3 regions of the Bacillus sp. SD127 genome follow, and region 2 is predicted to be linked to each of the others. Evidence: a T-box and tRNA genes for the amino acid it is inferred to sense, from the RefSeq annotation. Region 2 holds a T-box; the other regions hold tRNA genes.
The links. A T-box is a leader RNA that pairs with one kind of tRNA and senses whether it is charged. The one in region 2 lies ahead of ileS (isoleucine--tRNA ligase), so its partner is inferred to be a tRNA-Ile.
Positions count from the first base shown of each region.

Region 1: it encodes a tRNA-Ile, which carries the amino acid that the T-box ahead of ileS (isoleucine--tRNA ligase) is inferred to sense. The anticodon was not compared.
Region 3: it encodes a tRNA-Ile, which carries the amino acid that the T-box ahead of ileS (isoleucine--tRNA ligase) is inferred to sense. The anticodon was not compared.

Region 1 covers NZ_CP191226.1:4,253,630-4,258,843, reverse strand. Annotated here, with positions in the region: gene gyrA (DNA topoisomerase (ATP-hydrolyzing) subunit A) at 1-377, shown strand, start outside; rRNA gene ACQVGS_RS22120 (16S ribosomal RNA) at 664-2,213, shown strand; tRNA gene ACQVGS_RS22115 (tRNA-Ile) at 2,315-2,391, shown strand; tRNA gene ACQVGS_RS22110 (tRNA-Ala) at 2,404-2,479, shown strand; rRNA gene ACQVGS_RS22105 (23S ribosomal RNA) at 2,561-5,214, shown strand, end outside.
Region 2 covers NZ_CP191226.1:2,658,816-2,664,029, forward strand. Annotated here, with positions in the region: gene ileS (isoleucine--tRNA ligase) at 1-2,638, opposite strand, end outside; T-box leader at 2,690-2,917, opposite strand; gene divIVA (septum site-determining protein DivIVA) at 2,980-3,474, opposite strand; gene ACQVGS_RS13825 (YlmH family RNA-binding protein) at 3,569-4,342, opposite strand; gene ACQVGS_RS13830 (YggT family protein) at 4,404-4,676, opposite strand; gene sepF (cell division protein SepF) at 4,683-5,135, opposite strand; gene ACQVGS_RS13840 (YggS family pyridoxal phosphate-dependent enzyme) at 5,132-5,214, opposite strand, start outside.
Region 3 covers NZ_CP191226.1:4,233,134-4,238,347, reverse strand. Annotated here, with positions in the region: gene ACQVGS_RS22015 (YaaL family protein) at 1-71, shown strand, start outside; gene bofA (sigma-K factor-processing regulator BofA) at 138-401, shown strand; rRNA gene ACQVGS_RS22005 (16S ribosomal RNA) at 647-2,196, shown strand; tRNA gene ACQVGS_RS22000 (tRNA-Ile) at 2,298-2,374, shown strand; tRNA gene ACQVGS_RS21995 (tRNA-Ala) at 2,387-2,462, shown strand; rRNA gene ACQVGS_RS21990 (23S ribosomal RNA) at 2,544-5,214, shown strand, end outside.

The DNA.
Region 1 (5,214 bases), 1.6 Mb from region 2:
TCGTCGGCATGGAAATATTAGAGGAAGAATCTGATGTCCTTATCGTGACCGAGAAAGGTTACGGTAAACGAACTCCGGCTGAAGAATACAGAACTCAGAGCCGAGGCGGAAAAGGACTGAAAACATGTAAAATCACGGAGAACAACGGCCATTTAGTAGCGGTGAAAGCTACCAAAGGTGAAGAGGATCTGATGATTATTACTGCCAGCGGTGTACTGATCAGAATGGATATCAATGATATCTCAACTACCGGACGCGTAACTCAAGGTGTACGTCTCATCAGAATGGCGGAACAAGAGCATGTGGCCACAGTCGCATTAGTTGAGAAAAACGATGATAATGAAGAAAATGAGCAAGAAGAGACACAAGAAAGTTAAGAAAAAGCGCAGCTATACCAGCTGCGCTTTTTTATATCAAAAACTCTTTACAGTGAGAAGATTTATGGTATAATCATTTCTGTTGTCTTTTAAAAGACATAGACATTACTAGATGAAAACATTTTAAAAAAAGTGTTGACCTAGTTAACTAAAAATGTTACTATTAAGTAGTCGCTTCGAGAGAGGCACACAAAGTTCTTTGAAAACTAAACAAGACAAAACGTACCTGTTAATTCAAGTTTTATTATAAAATCGCACAGCGATGTGCGTAGTCAGTCAAACTACTTTATCGGAGAGTTTGATCCTGGCTCAGGACGAACGCTGGCGGCGTGCCTAATACATGCAAGTCGAGCGGACAGATGGGAGCTTGCTCCCTGATGTTAGCGGCGGACGGGTGAGTAACACGTGGGTAACCTGCCTGTAAGACTGGGATAACTCCGGGAAACCGGGGCTAATACCGGATGCTTGTTTGAACCGCATGGTTCAAACATAAAAGGTGGCTTCGGCTACCACTTACAGATGGACCCGCGGCGCATTAGCTAGTTGGTGAGGTAATGGCTCACCAAGGCAACGATGCGTAGCCGACCTGAGAGGGTGATCGGCCACACTGGGACTGAGACACGGCCCAGACTCCTACGGGAGGCAGCAGTAGGGAATCTTCCGCAATGGACGAAAGTCTGACGGAGCAACGCCGCGTGAGTGATGAAGGTTTTCGGATCGTAAAGCTCTGTTGTTAGGGAAGAACAAGTACCGTTCGAATAGGGCGGTGCCTTGACGGTACCTAACCAGAAAGCCACGGCTAACTACGTGCCAGCAGCCGCGGTAATACGTAGGTGGCAAGCGTTGTCCGGAATTATTGGGCGTAAAGGGCTCGCAGGCGGTTCCTTAAGTCTGATGTGAAAGCCCCCGGCTCAACCGGGGAGGGTCATTGGAAACTGGGGAACTTGAGTGCAGAAGAGGAGAGTGGAATTCCACGTGTAGCGGTGAAATGCGTAGAGATGTGGAGGAACACCAGTGGCGAAGGCGACTCTCTGGTCTGTAACTGACGCTGAGGAGCGAAAGCGTGGGGAGCGAACAGGATTAGATACCCTGGTAGTCCACGCCGTAAACGATGAGTGCTAAGTGTTAGGGGGTTTCCGCCCCTTAGTGCTGCAGCTAACGCATTAAGCACTCCGCCTGGGGAGTACGGTCGCAAGACTGAAACTCAAAGGAATTGACGGGGGCCCGCACAAGCGGTGGAGCATGTGGTTTAATTCGAAGCAACGCGAAGAACCTTACCAGGTCTTGACATCCTCTGACAATCCTAGAGATAGGACGTCCCCTTCGGGGGCAGAGTGACAGGTGGTGCATGGTTGTCGTCAGCTCGTGTCGTGAGATGTTGGGTTAAGTCCCGCAACGAGCGCAACCCTTGATCTTAGTTGCCAGCATTCAGTTGGGCACTCTAAGGTGACTGCCGGTGACAAACCGGAGGAAGGTGGGGATGACGTCAAATCATCATGCCCCTTATGACCTGGGCTACACACGTGCTACAATGGACAGAACAAAGGGCAGCGAAACCGCGAGGTTAAGCCAATCCCACAAATCTGTTCTCAGTTCGGATCGCAGTCTGCAACTCGACTGCGTGAAGCTGGAATCGCTAGTAATCGCGGATCAGCATGCCGCGGTGAATACGTTCCCGGGCCTTGTACACACCGCCCGTCACACCACGAGAGTTTGTAACACCCGAAGTCGGTGAGGTAACCTTTATGGAGCCAGCCGCCGAAGGTGGGACAGATGATTGGGGTGAAGTCGTAACAAGGTAGCCGTATCGGAAGGTGCGGCTGGATCACCTCCTTTCTAAGGATATTTACGGAATATAAGACCTTGGGTCTTATAAACAGAACGTTCCCTGTCTTGTTTAGTTTTGAAGGAACTTTGTTCCTTGAATAAGTTAAGATGGGCCTGTAGCTCAGCTGGTTAGAGCGCACGCCTGATAAGCGTGAGGTCGGTGGTTCGAGTCCACTCAGGCCCACCATCTTATACAAATGGGGCCTTAGCTCAGCTGGGAGAGCGCCTGCTTTGCACGCAGGAGGTCAGCGGTTCGATCCCGCTAGGCTCCACCAACGTGTTCTTTGAAAACTAGATAACAGTAGACATCACATTCAATTAGTAACACAAGATATCACATAGTGATTCTTTTTAACGGTTAAGTTAGAAAGGGCGCACGGTGGATGCCTTGGCACTAGGAGCCGATGAAGGACGGGACGAACACCGATATGCTTCGGGGAGCTGTAAGCAAGCTTTGATCCGGAGATTTCCGAATGGGGAAACCCACCACTCGTAATGGAGTGGTATCCATATCTGAATTCATAGGATATGAGAAGGCAGACCCGGGGAACTGAAACATCTAAGTACCCGGAGGAAGAGAAAGCAAATGCGATTCCCTGAGTAGCGGCGAGCGAAACGGGATTAGCCCAAACCAAGAGGCTTGCCTCTTGGGGTTGTAGGACACTCTATACGGAGTTACAAAGGAACGAGGTAGATGAAGAGGTCTGGAAAGGCCCGCCATAGAAGGTAACAGCCCTGTAGTCAAAACTTCGTTCTCTCCAGAGTGGATCCTGAGTACGGCGGAACACGTGAAATTCCGTCGGAATCCGGGAGGACCATCTCCCAAGGCTAAATACTCCCTAGTGACCGATAGTGAACCAGTACCGTGAGGGAAAGGTGAAAAGCACCCCGGAAGGGGAGTGAAAGAGATCCTGAAACCGTGTGCCTACAAGTAGTCAGAGCCCGTTAACGGGTGATGGCGTGCCTTTTGTAGAATGAACCGGCGAGTTACGATCCCGTGCAAGGTTAAGCAGAAGATGCGGAGCCGCAGCGAAAGCGAGTCTGAATAGGGCGCATGAGTACGTGGTCGTAGACCCGAAACCAGGTGATCTACCCATGTCCAGGGTGAAGTTCAGGTAACACTGAATGGAGGCCCGAACCCACGCACGTTGAAAAGTGCGGGGATGAGGTGTGGGTAGGGGTGAAATGCCAATCGAACCTGGAGATAGCTGGTTCTCTCCGAAATAGCTTTAGGGCTAGCCTCAAGGTAAGAGTCTTGGAGGTAGAGCACTGATTGGACTAGGGGCCCCTACCGGGTTACCGAATTCAGTCAAACTCCGAATGCCAATGACTTATCCTTGGGAGTCAGACTGCGAGTGATAAGATCCGTAGTCGAAAGGGAAACAGCCCAGACCGCCAGCTAAGGTCCCAAAGTATACGTTAAGTGGAAAAGGATGTGGAGTTGCTTAGACAACCAGGATGTTGGCTTAGAAGCAGCCACCATTTAAAGAGTGCGTAATAGCTCACTGGTCGAGTGACTCTGCGCCGAAAATGTACCGGGGCTAAACGTATCACCGAAGCTGCGGACTGTTCTTCGAACAGTGGTAGGAGAGCGTTCTAAGGGCTGTGAAGCCAGACCGGAAGGACTGGTGGAGCGCTTAGAAGTGAGAATGCCGGTATGAGTAGCGAAAGAGGGGTGAGAATCCCCTCCACCGAATGCCTAAGGTTTCCTGAGGAAGGCTCGTCCGCTCAGGGTTAGTCGGGACCTAAGCCGAGGCCGAAAGGCGTAGGCGATGGACAACAGGTTGATATTCCTGTACCACCTCCTCACCATTTGAGCAATGGGGGGACGCAGGAGGATAGGGTAAGCGCGGTATTGGATATCCGCGTCCAAGCAGTTAGGCTGGGAAATAGGCAAATCCGTTTCCCATAAGGCTGAGCTGTGATGGCGAGCGAAATTTAGTAGCGAAGTTCCTGATTCCACACTGCCAAGAAAAGCCTCTAGCGAGGTGAGAGGTGCCCGTACCGCAAACCGACACAGGTAGGCGAGGAGAGAATCCTAAGGTGATCGAGAGAACTCTCGTTAAGGAACTCGGCAAAATGACCCCGTAACTTCGGGAGAAGGGGTGCTCTGTTAGGGTGCAAGCCCGAGAGAGCCGCAGTGAATAGGCCCAGGCGACTGTTTAGCAAAAACACAGGTCTCTGCGAAGCCGTAAGGCGAAGTATAGGGGCTGACGCCTGCCCGGTGCTGGAAGGTTAAGAGGAGCGCTTAGCGTAAGCGAAGGTGCGAATTGAAGCCCCAGTAAACGGCGGCCGTAACTATAACGGTCCTAAGGTAGCGAAATTCCTTGTCGGGTAAGTTCCGACCCGCACGAAAGGCGCAACGATCTGGGCACTGTCTCAACGAGAGACTCGGTGAAATTATAGTACCTGTGAAGATGCAGGTTACCCGCGACAGGACGGAAAGACCCCGTGGAGCTTTACTGCAGCCTGATATTGAATGTTGGTACAGCTTGTACAGGATAGGTAGGAGCCTTGGAAACCGGAGCGCCAGCTTCGGTGGAGGCATCGGTGGGATACTACCCTGGCTGTATTGACCTTCTAACCCGCCGCCCTTATCGGGCGGGGAGACAGTGTCAGGTGGGCAGTTTGACTGGGGCGGTCGCCTCCTAAAAGGTAACGGAGGCGCCCAAAGGTTCCCTCAGAATGGTTGGAAATCATTCGCAGAGTGTAAAGGCACAAGGGAGCTTGACTGCGAGACCTACAAGTCGAGCAGGGACGAAAGTCGGGCTTAGTGATCCGGTGGTTCCGCATGGAAGGGCCATCGCTCAACGGATAAAAGCTACCCCGGGGATAACAGGCTTATCTCCCCCAAGAGTCCACATCGACGGGGAGGTTTGGCACCTCGATGTCGGCTCATCGCATCCTGGGGCTGTAGTCGGTCCCAAGGGTTGGGCTGTTCGCCCATTAAAGCGGTACGCGAGCTGGGTTCAGAACGTCGTGAGACAGTTCGGTCCCTATCCGTCGCGGG
Region 2 (5,214 bases):
CAGCGATTTTCCCTGTCTCAAAGCTTTGCGCATCGTTTGGCGCTTCATTTTCTTCGCTGATGGTTAATTCAGAAACAATAAACAGCTGAGAAAGATTTTCTTTAATAGAAGCTAATAGCTCTTTGTTTTCTTTATTCGGATACAATTTCAGGCTTGCTTCCAATGATTTACCAATGATTTTTTCATTTCGCGCTGTTTCTAACGCTTTTAGCACATCATCACGAAGAGACATAAAACGGTCAAACTTATCTTCTGTCGCTTCGCTGTTTGGAACCGCAATCGTTTCCGGCATGTCTGTCAGCTGAACGCTCTGCTCGTCAACGAATGTTAAGTGAGACCATAATTCGTCAGCGGTATGAGGCAGAATCGGTGCTGTAAGCTTCACTAACGCAAGCAGCGTTTCGTAGAATACAGTCTGCATGCTGCGTCTATCCGGATGATCCGCATGCTCAATGTATACAATATCCTTAGCGAAATCCAGATAGAATGAGCTTAATTCAATTGTACAGAAATTATGGATGCTGTGATACACAACCGCAAATTCGTACTCGTCATACGCTTTTTTCACTTTATCAATCAGTTTGTTTAGCTTAATCAGCATGTACTGATCGACTTCACGAAGATCTTCAACAGCCACCGCATTTGTTTTTGGATCAAAATCGAACAGGTTGCCGTGAAGGAAACGGAACGTGTTGCGGATTTTACGGTATACTTCAGCAACCTGCTTCAGAATCGCATCAGACACGCGAACATCCGCCTGGTAGTCAACAGAAGACACCCATAATCTCAAAATGTCGGCGCCAAGCTGTTTCATGACTTTTGCTGGAACGACGACGTTACCGATGGATTTACTCATTTTGCGTCCTTCTCCATCCAGTGCAAACCCATGGCTGAGCACACCTTTATATGGCGCTTTTCCTGTTACGGCTACTGCTGTTGATAGAGATGAGTTAAACCAGCCCCGGTATTGGTCAGAGCCTTCAAGGTATAAATCAGCCGGCCGAACGAGATCCTCGCGTTCTTCAAGCACCGCTTGGTGGGAAGAACCAGAATCAAACCAAACATCCATGATGTCCTGTTCTTTTGTAAAAGTGCCGTTCGGGCTTCCAGGATGCGTAAAGCCTTCCGGAAGAAGATCCTTCGCTTCTTTTTCAAACCAAATGTTTGAGCCATGTTGTCTAAACAATTCTGAAACGTGCTCAATCGTTTCATCTGTGATGATTGGCTCGCCGTTTTCAGCATAAAATACCGGAATCGGCACACCCCATGCACGCTGTCTGGAAATACACCAGTCTCCGCGGTCACGAACCATGTTGTGCAAACGCTGCTCGCCCCATTCAGGAACCCATTTGGTTTCTTTAATGGCATCCAGCAGGTCTGATCTGAAATCTTTAATAGACGCAAACCATTGCGCAGTTGCTCTGAAAATGGTTGGTTTCTTTGTTCTCCAATCGTGCGGATAGGAGTGTGTAATGAATTCAAGCTTCACGAGTGCGCCTTTTTCTTCGAGCTGCTGTGTGATCACTTTGTTTGCATCATCATAGAACATACCTTCAAAGCCAGGAGCTTCGCTTGTCATCACACCTTTTTCATCAACCGGACAAAGGACGTCTAAGCCGTATTTTTGGCCAATGATAAAGTCATCTTCCCCATGTCCCGGTGCTGTATGAACACAGCCTGTTCCGGCGTCAGTTGTCACGTGATCGCCAAGCATAACGAGTGAATCTCTGCCGTATAGCGGATGTTCAGCGATAATATTTTCGAGATCTTTCCCTTTGATCGTTCTTGTCACTTCATACTGCTCAAAGCCGCATGCAGAAGCTACAGCTTCAACCAGTGCACTTGCTACAACAAAGCGATCATCACCGACTGCAATCACGCTGTATTCCAGATCAGGATGAACTGAAATGCCGAGGTTTGCAGGAATCGTCCAAGGCGTTGTTGTCCAAATGATGATGCGCTCGCCATTTTCAAGCACGCCTTTTCCGTCTTTTACGCCAAAAGCAACGTAAATAGATGCTGAGCGTTTGTCTTGATATTCGATTTCCGCTTCAGCTAAAGCAGACTCACTTGAAGGTGACCAGTTAACCGGTTTAAGGCCTTTATAAATATAGCCTCGTTTTGCCATTTCACCGAAAACGCGGATTTGCTGCGCTTCATATTCCGGTTTCAGTGTCACATATGGATTTTCCCAGTCGCCGCGGACTCCAAGACGCTTGAATTGCTCACGCTGACCCTCAATTTGCTTCCATGCATATTCTTCGCATAGCTTGCGGAATTCAGCTACTGACATTTCTTTGCGGTTCACTTTTTTGTTTTTTGTAAGAGCTGTTTCAATCGGCAACCCGTGTGTATCCCAGCCCGGTACATACGGTGCGTTGTACCCGCTCATTGATTTGTAGCGGACGATGAAGTCCTTTAAAATTTTGTTAAGCGCGTGGCCCATGTGGATATCGCCGTTTGCGTACGGAGGTCCGTCATGTAAAACAAATTTAGGGCGGTCTTTCGTCCGTTCCTGTACTAGACTGTAGATATCCTGCTCCTCCCATTTCTTTTGCATGTCAGGCTCACGGTTTGGCAAGTTGCCTCGCATCGGAAAATCTGTTTTCGGCATTAAGAGCGTGTCTTTGTAATCCATTTTCATTCCTCCACCAATTTTTTCAGAAAATAAAAAAAGCCCTCTCATCCCATAAGGGACGAGAAAGCTTATCTCGCGGTACCACCCTTTTAGAAAAAGCCAGGCTTACGCTTTTTCCTCTCGAGCATCGTAACGTGATGAACGTCCTAACCTACTGTGAGTTCAGAAAGGAAACTTAAGGGCTGATCTACATGATTCCGGCCATCCCGGACTTTCACCATCTCCGGGTCGCTATGAAGGCATGATGGAAACATGACTGTCCCTTTCAACCGTCTTTTCATCTGAATTTATGAACGTATTATATTCGACAAGCTAAGAAAATGTCAAGGTAATCAGAGAATTTATTCCTTTTCCTCAAACACAGCGTCGACTTCATACTCAAGCAAATGATCCCAATCATCATTTTTCAGAAGATCAAGCTGCGCTTCAATCAGCATTTGGAAACGTGTTCTGAACACTTTAGACTGTTTTTTCAGCTCTTCGATTTCCATTGCGATTTTTCTTGATTTCGATAAAGATTCGTTGATGATGCGATCAGCGTTTTTCTCCGCTTCCCGAACAATCAGCTTTGCTTCCTTTTGAGAATTGCGCTTTACGTCCTCAGCTGCTTCTTGGGCAACCAGAATGGATTTATTCAGCGTTTCTTCAATGTTGGCAAAGTGTCCGATTCTTTCATCGAGCTCATTGACTTTCGCTTCAAGCTCTGTTTTTTTACGGAGAACAATTTCGTAATCTTTTCTGACTTGACTCAGAAATTCATTTACCTCGTCTTCATCATATCCGCGAAAACTTTTTGTAAACGTCTTGTTGTGAATATCATTCGGCGTTAATGGCATGATGCCACCTCCATTTTTTACATTTCAGTACGGTTATCTAGTTCACATTATAAAACAAATTTCGCACAGATGGAGAAAAAAACTGAAAAACCGACTATTTTTGTCGTTCAAACGTGACTCTCCACTTGTCTTTTTTGGTTTTCCCTTCGATTTTTGTCAGGCTGCAGCGGCCAAAGCCCCTGATAGAGAGCATATCCCCTTCAGCAACCTGGTAAGAAGGGTCTTCAACAACCTTCCAGTTCACTTTTACGAGACCGTTTTTCACCAGCGTTTGTGATTTCTGGCGTGATTGCCTGCTCATAGAGGCGCAGACCGCGTCAAGCCTTAAAGAAGAAACGGTGTCATCTCTTATTTCGACATCTCGTGCAGGAATTTCAAGGTCTGACAAGTCAATTTTCTCAAGCTTGACTGCAGCTTTTCCGGCTTGGGTAAGCTGAGCCGCAACAAAATCGGCTGTATCAGCTGAGACAATGATTTGCACCGCCGTCTCTGAAAACACTAAATCGCCAAACTTTTGCCGCTTCAGACCGATTCCCATTAACGAACCAAGGAGAGACCGGTGATCAACCGTCACAAATTTTTCAGCATAGCGAACGTCAAACGCCTGAAGCTCAAAATCCGATTCTTCCGGCGTAATGTACTCAGGATATAAAATGGCCCGTTTTCGCTCCGCTCTGTCATAGCCGCCGGAAAAAGCCAGTCCTACATCTGCCTGTCCCGTGACCGCAGCGAGAATGACCTGCTCCCGGGGATCTAAAAAGTCGGTCAGCTTCATCCGGTACTGTTCCTGGACAATTCTTTTCCATTCGAGCGCCTGATCGATAAAGGCACGCTCTTCTTTTCTGAAGTGCTGATAAATATCGCTCATCGTCTTTCCCTTCTATGTAAAGAGGCTTGGCTGCTGCCAAGCCCCCTATCAAACTGTCACCTTAAAACGCAATCATGCGATAAAGCCCCCACAAGCCGGTTGTTGCAAACCGCAGCACAAGAATGGCTACGATTGGCGAGATATCCAGCATTGCAATTGGAGGGATGATTTTTCTGAATGGCTCGAGATATGGTTCACAGATCGACGCTAAAAACCGTCCGACTGCTGTTTCCCTCGTACTCGGCACCCATGACATAAAAATATATATGATCAGGGCAAATGAGTATATTGTAATTAATAAGCTTAAAACCGAAAAAACTTGATAAAGGATCATCTCGCTTTACCACCTCTGATCGTCTTCAGATATGAGCTCAGAAATTGTGCCTGAAACATCTACGTTGTCAGGCGTGCATAGGAAAATATCTGAACCGATTCTTTGGATATCGCCGCCAATGGCATAAACGGTGCCGCTTAAAAAGTCAACAATCCGTTTCGCCTGGTCATGCTGTATCCGCTGAAGATTGACGACAACTGCCCGCCTGTTCTTCAGATGGTCGGCTATTTCCTGCGCCTCCGCATAAACGCGCGGCTCACTCAACACCACTTTAGAGGATTTCTGAACACTTTGCAAGCTTACTACATTCTGTTTGGCTGCTGGTTTACCAGCATTATAAGCAGGTTTTTCTTTTTGTTCCTGTTCTTCATGAGAATCCCGCTCAGTTTCAATATATTCGTATTCGTATTCTTCTTCATCCATTGAGAAAAAGTTTTTCAGTTTATTTTTCATACTCATTGCTGTACACCCCCTGTTTCATTTCCGACTAACGATGAGCCGATTCTAATATAAGTAGCCCCTTCTTCAATCGCGATTT
Region 3 (5,214 bases), 1.6 Mb from region 2:
CTGAAGCGAAGTATTTTTTTTACTTGAGGGAAGCGAAACAGCGGAATTTGAAAATCAGCCGGTGGAAGTAAGTGGTCTAAACTCCTGGATCTTCTCATAAGCTTGTACTAGAACAAGTGAAGGGGATGAGAAGATTCATGGAGCCAATTTTTATTATAGGGATTATTTTAGGACTAGTTGTTCTTCTGTTTTTATCAGGTTCGCCTGCAAAGCCTTTAAAGTGGATTGGTATAACTGCTGTTAAATGTGTAGCGGGTGCTTTGTTGCTGGTATGTGTGAACATGTTCGGAGGCAGCCTCGGCATCCATGTGCCGATTAATATTGTCACAACAGCCATAAGCGGAATCTTGGGCATACCGGGAATAGCAGCATTAGTAGTGATTAAGCATTTTATTATTTAATTCATGTTATATGTTGACTTTAAGACGTAAGGGTGTTATTCTAATATACGTCGCTGATGACGGATAAGCTTTTTAAAAAAATTACGAAAAAAGTTGTTGACGGAAACGACGTAAAATGTTATGATTATAAAGTCGCTTAAAGAGCGGCAACAAAGTTCTTTGAAAACTAAACAAGACAAAACGTACCTGTTAATTCAAGTTTTAATATAAATCGCACAGCGATGTGCGTAGTCAGTCAAACTACTTTATCGGAGAGTTTGATCCTGGCTCAGGACGAACGCTGGCGGCGTGCCTAATACATGCAAGTCGAGCGGACAGATGGGAGCTTGCTCCCTGATGTTAGCGGCGGACGGGTGAGTAACACGTGGGTAACCTGCCTGTAAGACTGGGATAACTCCGGGAAACCGGGGCTAATACCGGATGCTTGTTTGAACCGCATGGTTCAAACATAAAAGGTGGCTTCGGCTACCACTTACAGATGGACCCGCGGCGCATTAGCTAGTTGGTGAGGTAACGGCTCACCAAGGCAACGATGCGTAGCCGACCTGAGAGGGTGATCGGCCACACTGGGACTGAGACACGGCCCAGACTCCTACGGGAGGCAGCAGTAGGGAATCTTCCGCAATGGACGAAAGTCTGACGGAGCAACGCCGCGTGAGTGATGAAGGTTTTCGGATCGTAAAGCTCTGTTGTTAGGGAAGAACAAGTACCGTTCGAATAGGGCGGTACCTTGACGGTACCTAACCAGAAAGCCACGGCTAACTACGTGCCAGCAGCCGCGGTAATACGTAGGTGGCAAGCGTTGTCCGGAATTATTGGGCGTAAAGGGCTCGCAGGCGGTTCCTTAAGTCTGATGTGAAAGCCCCCGGCTCAACCGGGGAGGGTCATTGGAAACTGGGGAACTTGAGTGCAGAAGAGGAGAGTGGAATTCCACGTGTAGCGGTGAAATGCGTAGAGATGTGGAGGAACACCAGTGGCGAAGGCGACTCTCTGGTCTGTAACTGACGCTGAGGAGCGAAAGCGTGGGGAGCGAACAGGATTAGATACCCTGGTAGTCCACGCCGTAAACGATGAGTGCTAAGTGTTAGGGGGTTTCCGCCCCTTAGTGCTGCAGCTAACGCATTAAGCACTCCGCCTGGGGAGTACGGTCGCAAGACTGAAACTCAAAGGAATTGACGGGGGCCCGCACAAGCGGTGGAGCATGTGGTTTAATTCGAAGCAACGCGAAGAACCTTACCAGGTCTTGACATCCTCTGACAATCCTAGAGATAGGACGTCCCCTTCGGGGGCAGAGTGACAGGTGGTGCATGGTTGTCGTCAGCTCGTGTCGTGAGATGTTGGGTTAAGTCCCGCAACGAGCGCAACCCTTGATCTTAGTTGCCAGCATTCAGTTGGGCACTCTAAGGTGACTGCCGGTGACAAACCGGAGGAAGGTGGGGATGACGTCAAATCATCATGCCCCTTATGACCTGGGCTACACACGTGCTACAATGGACAGAACAAAGGGCAGCGAAACCGCGAGGTTAAGCCAATCCCACAAATCTGTTCTCAGTTCGGATCGCAGTCTGCAACTCGACTGCGTGAAGCTGGAATCGCTAGTAATCGCGGATCAGCATGCCGCGGTGAATACGTTCCCGGGCCTTGTACACACCGCCCGTCACACCACGAGAGTTTGTAACACCCGAAGTCGGTGAGGTAACCTTTATGGAGCCAGCCGCCGAAGGTGGGACAGATGATTGGGGTGAAGTCGTAACAAGGTAGCCGTATCGGAAGGTGCGGCTGGATCACCTCCTTTCTAAGGATATTTACGGAATATAAGACCTTGGGTCTTATAAACAGAACGTTCCCTGTCTTGTTTAGTTTTGAAGGAACTTTGTTCCTTGAATAAGTTAAGATGGGCCTGTAGCTCAGCTGGTTAGAGCGCACGCCTGATAAGCGTGAGGTCGGTGGTTCGAGTCCACTCAGGCCCACCATCTTATACAAATGGGGCCTTAGCTCAGCTGGGAGAGCGCCTGCTTTGCACGCAGGAGGTCAGCGGTTCGATCCCGCTAGGCTCCACCAACGTGTTCTTTGAAAACTAGATAACAGTAGACATCACATTCAATTAGTAACACAAGATATCACATAGTGATTCTTTTTAACGGTTAAGTTAGAAAGGGCGCACGGTGGATGCCTTGGCACTAGGAGCCGATGAAGGACGGGACGAACACCGATATGCTTCGGGGAGCTGTAAGCAAGCTTTGATCCGGAGATTTCCGAATGGGGAAACCCACCACTCGTAATGGAGTGGTATCCATATCTGAATTCATAGGATATGAGAAGGCAGACCCGGGGAACTGAAACATCTAAGTACCCGGAGGAAGAGAAAGCAAATGCGATTCCCTGAGTAGCGGCGAGCGAAACGGGATTAGCCCAAACCAAGAGGCTTGCCTCTTGGGGTTGTAGGACACTCTATACGGAGTTACAAAGGAACGAGGTAGATGAAGAGGTCTGGAAAGGCCCGCCATAGGAGGTAACAGCCCTGTAGTCAAAACTTCGTTCTCTCCAGAGTGGATCCTGAGTACGGCGGAACACGTGAAATTCCGTCGGAATCCGGGAGGACCATCTCCCAAGGCTAAATACTCCCTAGTGACCGATAGTGAACCAGTACCGTGAGGGAAAGGTGAAAAGCACCCCGGAAGGGGAGTGAAAGAGATCCTGAAACCGTGTGCCTACAAGTAGTCAGAGCCCGTTAACGGGTGATGGCGTGCCTTTTGTAGAATGAACCGGCGAGTTACGATCCCGTGCAAGGTTAAGCAGAAGATGCGGAGCCGCAGCGAAAGCGAGTCTGAATAGGGCGCATGAGTACGTGGTCGTAGACCCGAAACCAGGTGATCTACCCATGTCCAGGGTGAAGTTCAGGTAACACTGAATGGAGGCCCGAACCCACGCACGTTGAAAAGTGCGGGGATGAGGTGTGGGTAGGGGTGAAATGCCAATCGAACCTGGAGATAGCTGGTTCTCTCCGAAATAGCTTTAGGGCTAGCCTCAAGGTAAGAGTCTTGGAGGTAGAGCACTGATTGGACTAGGGGCCCCTACCGGGTTACCGAATTCAGTCAAACTCCGAATGCCAATGACTTATCCTTGGGAGTCAGACTGCGAGTGATAAGATCCGTAGTCGAAAGGGAAACAGCCCAGACCGCCAGCTAAGGTCCCAAAGTATACGTTAAGTGGAAAAGGATGTGGAGTTGCTTAGACAACCAGGATGTTGGCTTAGAAGCAGCCACCATTTAAAGAGTGCGTAATAGCTCACTGGTCGAGTGACTCTGCGCCGAAAATGTACCGGGGCTAAACGTATCACCGAAGCTGCGGACTGTTCTTCGAACAGTGGTAGGAGAGCGTTCTAAGGGCTGTGAAGCCAGACCGGAAGGACTGGTGGAGCGCTTAGAAGTGAGAATGCCGGTATGAGTAGCGAAAGAGGGGTGAGAATCCCCTCCACCGAATGCCTAAGGTTTCCTGAGGAAGGCTCGTCCGCTCAGGGTTAGTCGGGACCTAAGCCGAGGCCGAAAGGCGTAGGCGATGGACAACAGGTTGATATTCCTGTACCACCTCCTCACCATTTGAGCAATGGGGGGACGCAGGAGGATAGGGTAAGCGCGGTATTGGATATCCGCGTCCAAGCAGTTAGGCTGGGAAATAGGCAAATCCGTTTCCCATAAGGCTGAGCTGTGATGGCGAGCGAAATTTAGTAGCGAAGTTCCTGATTCCACACTGCCAAGAAAAGCCTCTAGCGAGGTGAGAGGTGCCCGTACCGCAAACCGACACAGGTAGGCGAGGAGAGAATCCTAAGGTGATCGAGAGAACTCTCGTTAAGGAACTCGGCAAAATGACCCCGTAACTTCGGGAGAAGGGGTGCTCTGTTAGGGTGCAAGCCCGAGAGAGCCGCAGTGAATAGGCCCAGGCGACTGTTTAGCAAAAACACAGGTCTCTGCGAAGCCGTAAGGCGAAGTATAGGGGCTGACGCCTGCCCGGTGCTGGAAGGTTAAGAGGAGCGCTTAGCGTAAGCGAAGGTGCGAATTGAAGCCCCAGTAAACGGCGGCCGTAACTATAACGGTCCTAAGGTAGCGAAATTCCTTGTCGGGTAAGTTCCGACCCGCACGAAAGGCGCAACGATCTGGGCACTGTCTCAACGAGAGACTCGGTGAAATTATAGTACCTGTGAAGATGCAGGTTACCCGCGACAGGACGGAAAGACCCCGTGGAGCTTTACTGCAGCCTGATATTGAATGTTGGTACAGCTTGTACAGGATAGGTAGGAGCCTTGGAAACCGGAGCGCCAGCTTCGGTGGAGGCATCGGTGGGATACTACCCTGGCTGTATTGACCTTCTAACCCGCCGCCCTTATCGGGCGGGGAGACAGTGTCAGGTGGGCAGTTTGACTGGGGCGGTCGCCTCCTAAAAGGTAACGGAGGCGCCCAAAGGTTCCCTCAGAATGGTTGGAAATCATTCGCAGAGTGTAAAGGCACAAGGGAGCTTGACTGCGAGACCTACAAGTCGAGCAGGGACGAAAGTCGGGCTTAGTGATCCGGTGGTTCCGCATGGAAGGGCCATCGCTCAACGGATAAAAGCTACCCCGGGGATAACAGGCTTATCTCCCCCAAGAGTCCACATCGACGGGGAGGTTTGGCACCTCGATGTCGGCTCATCGCATCCTGGGGCTGTAGTCGGTCCCAAGGGTTGGGCTGTTCGCCCATTAAAGCGGTACGCGAGCTGGGTTCAGAACGTCGTGAGACAGTTCGGTCCCTATCCGTCGCGGGCGCAGGAAATTTGAGAG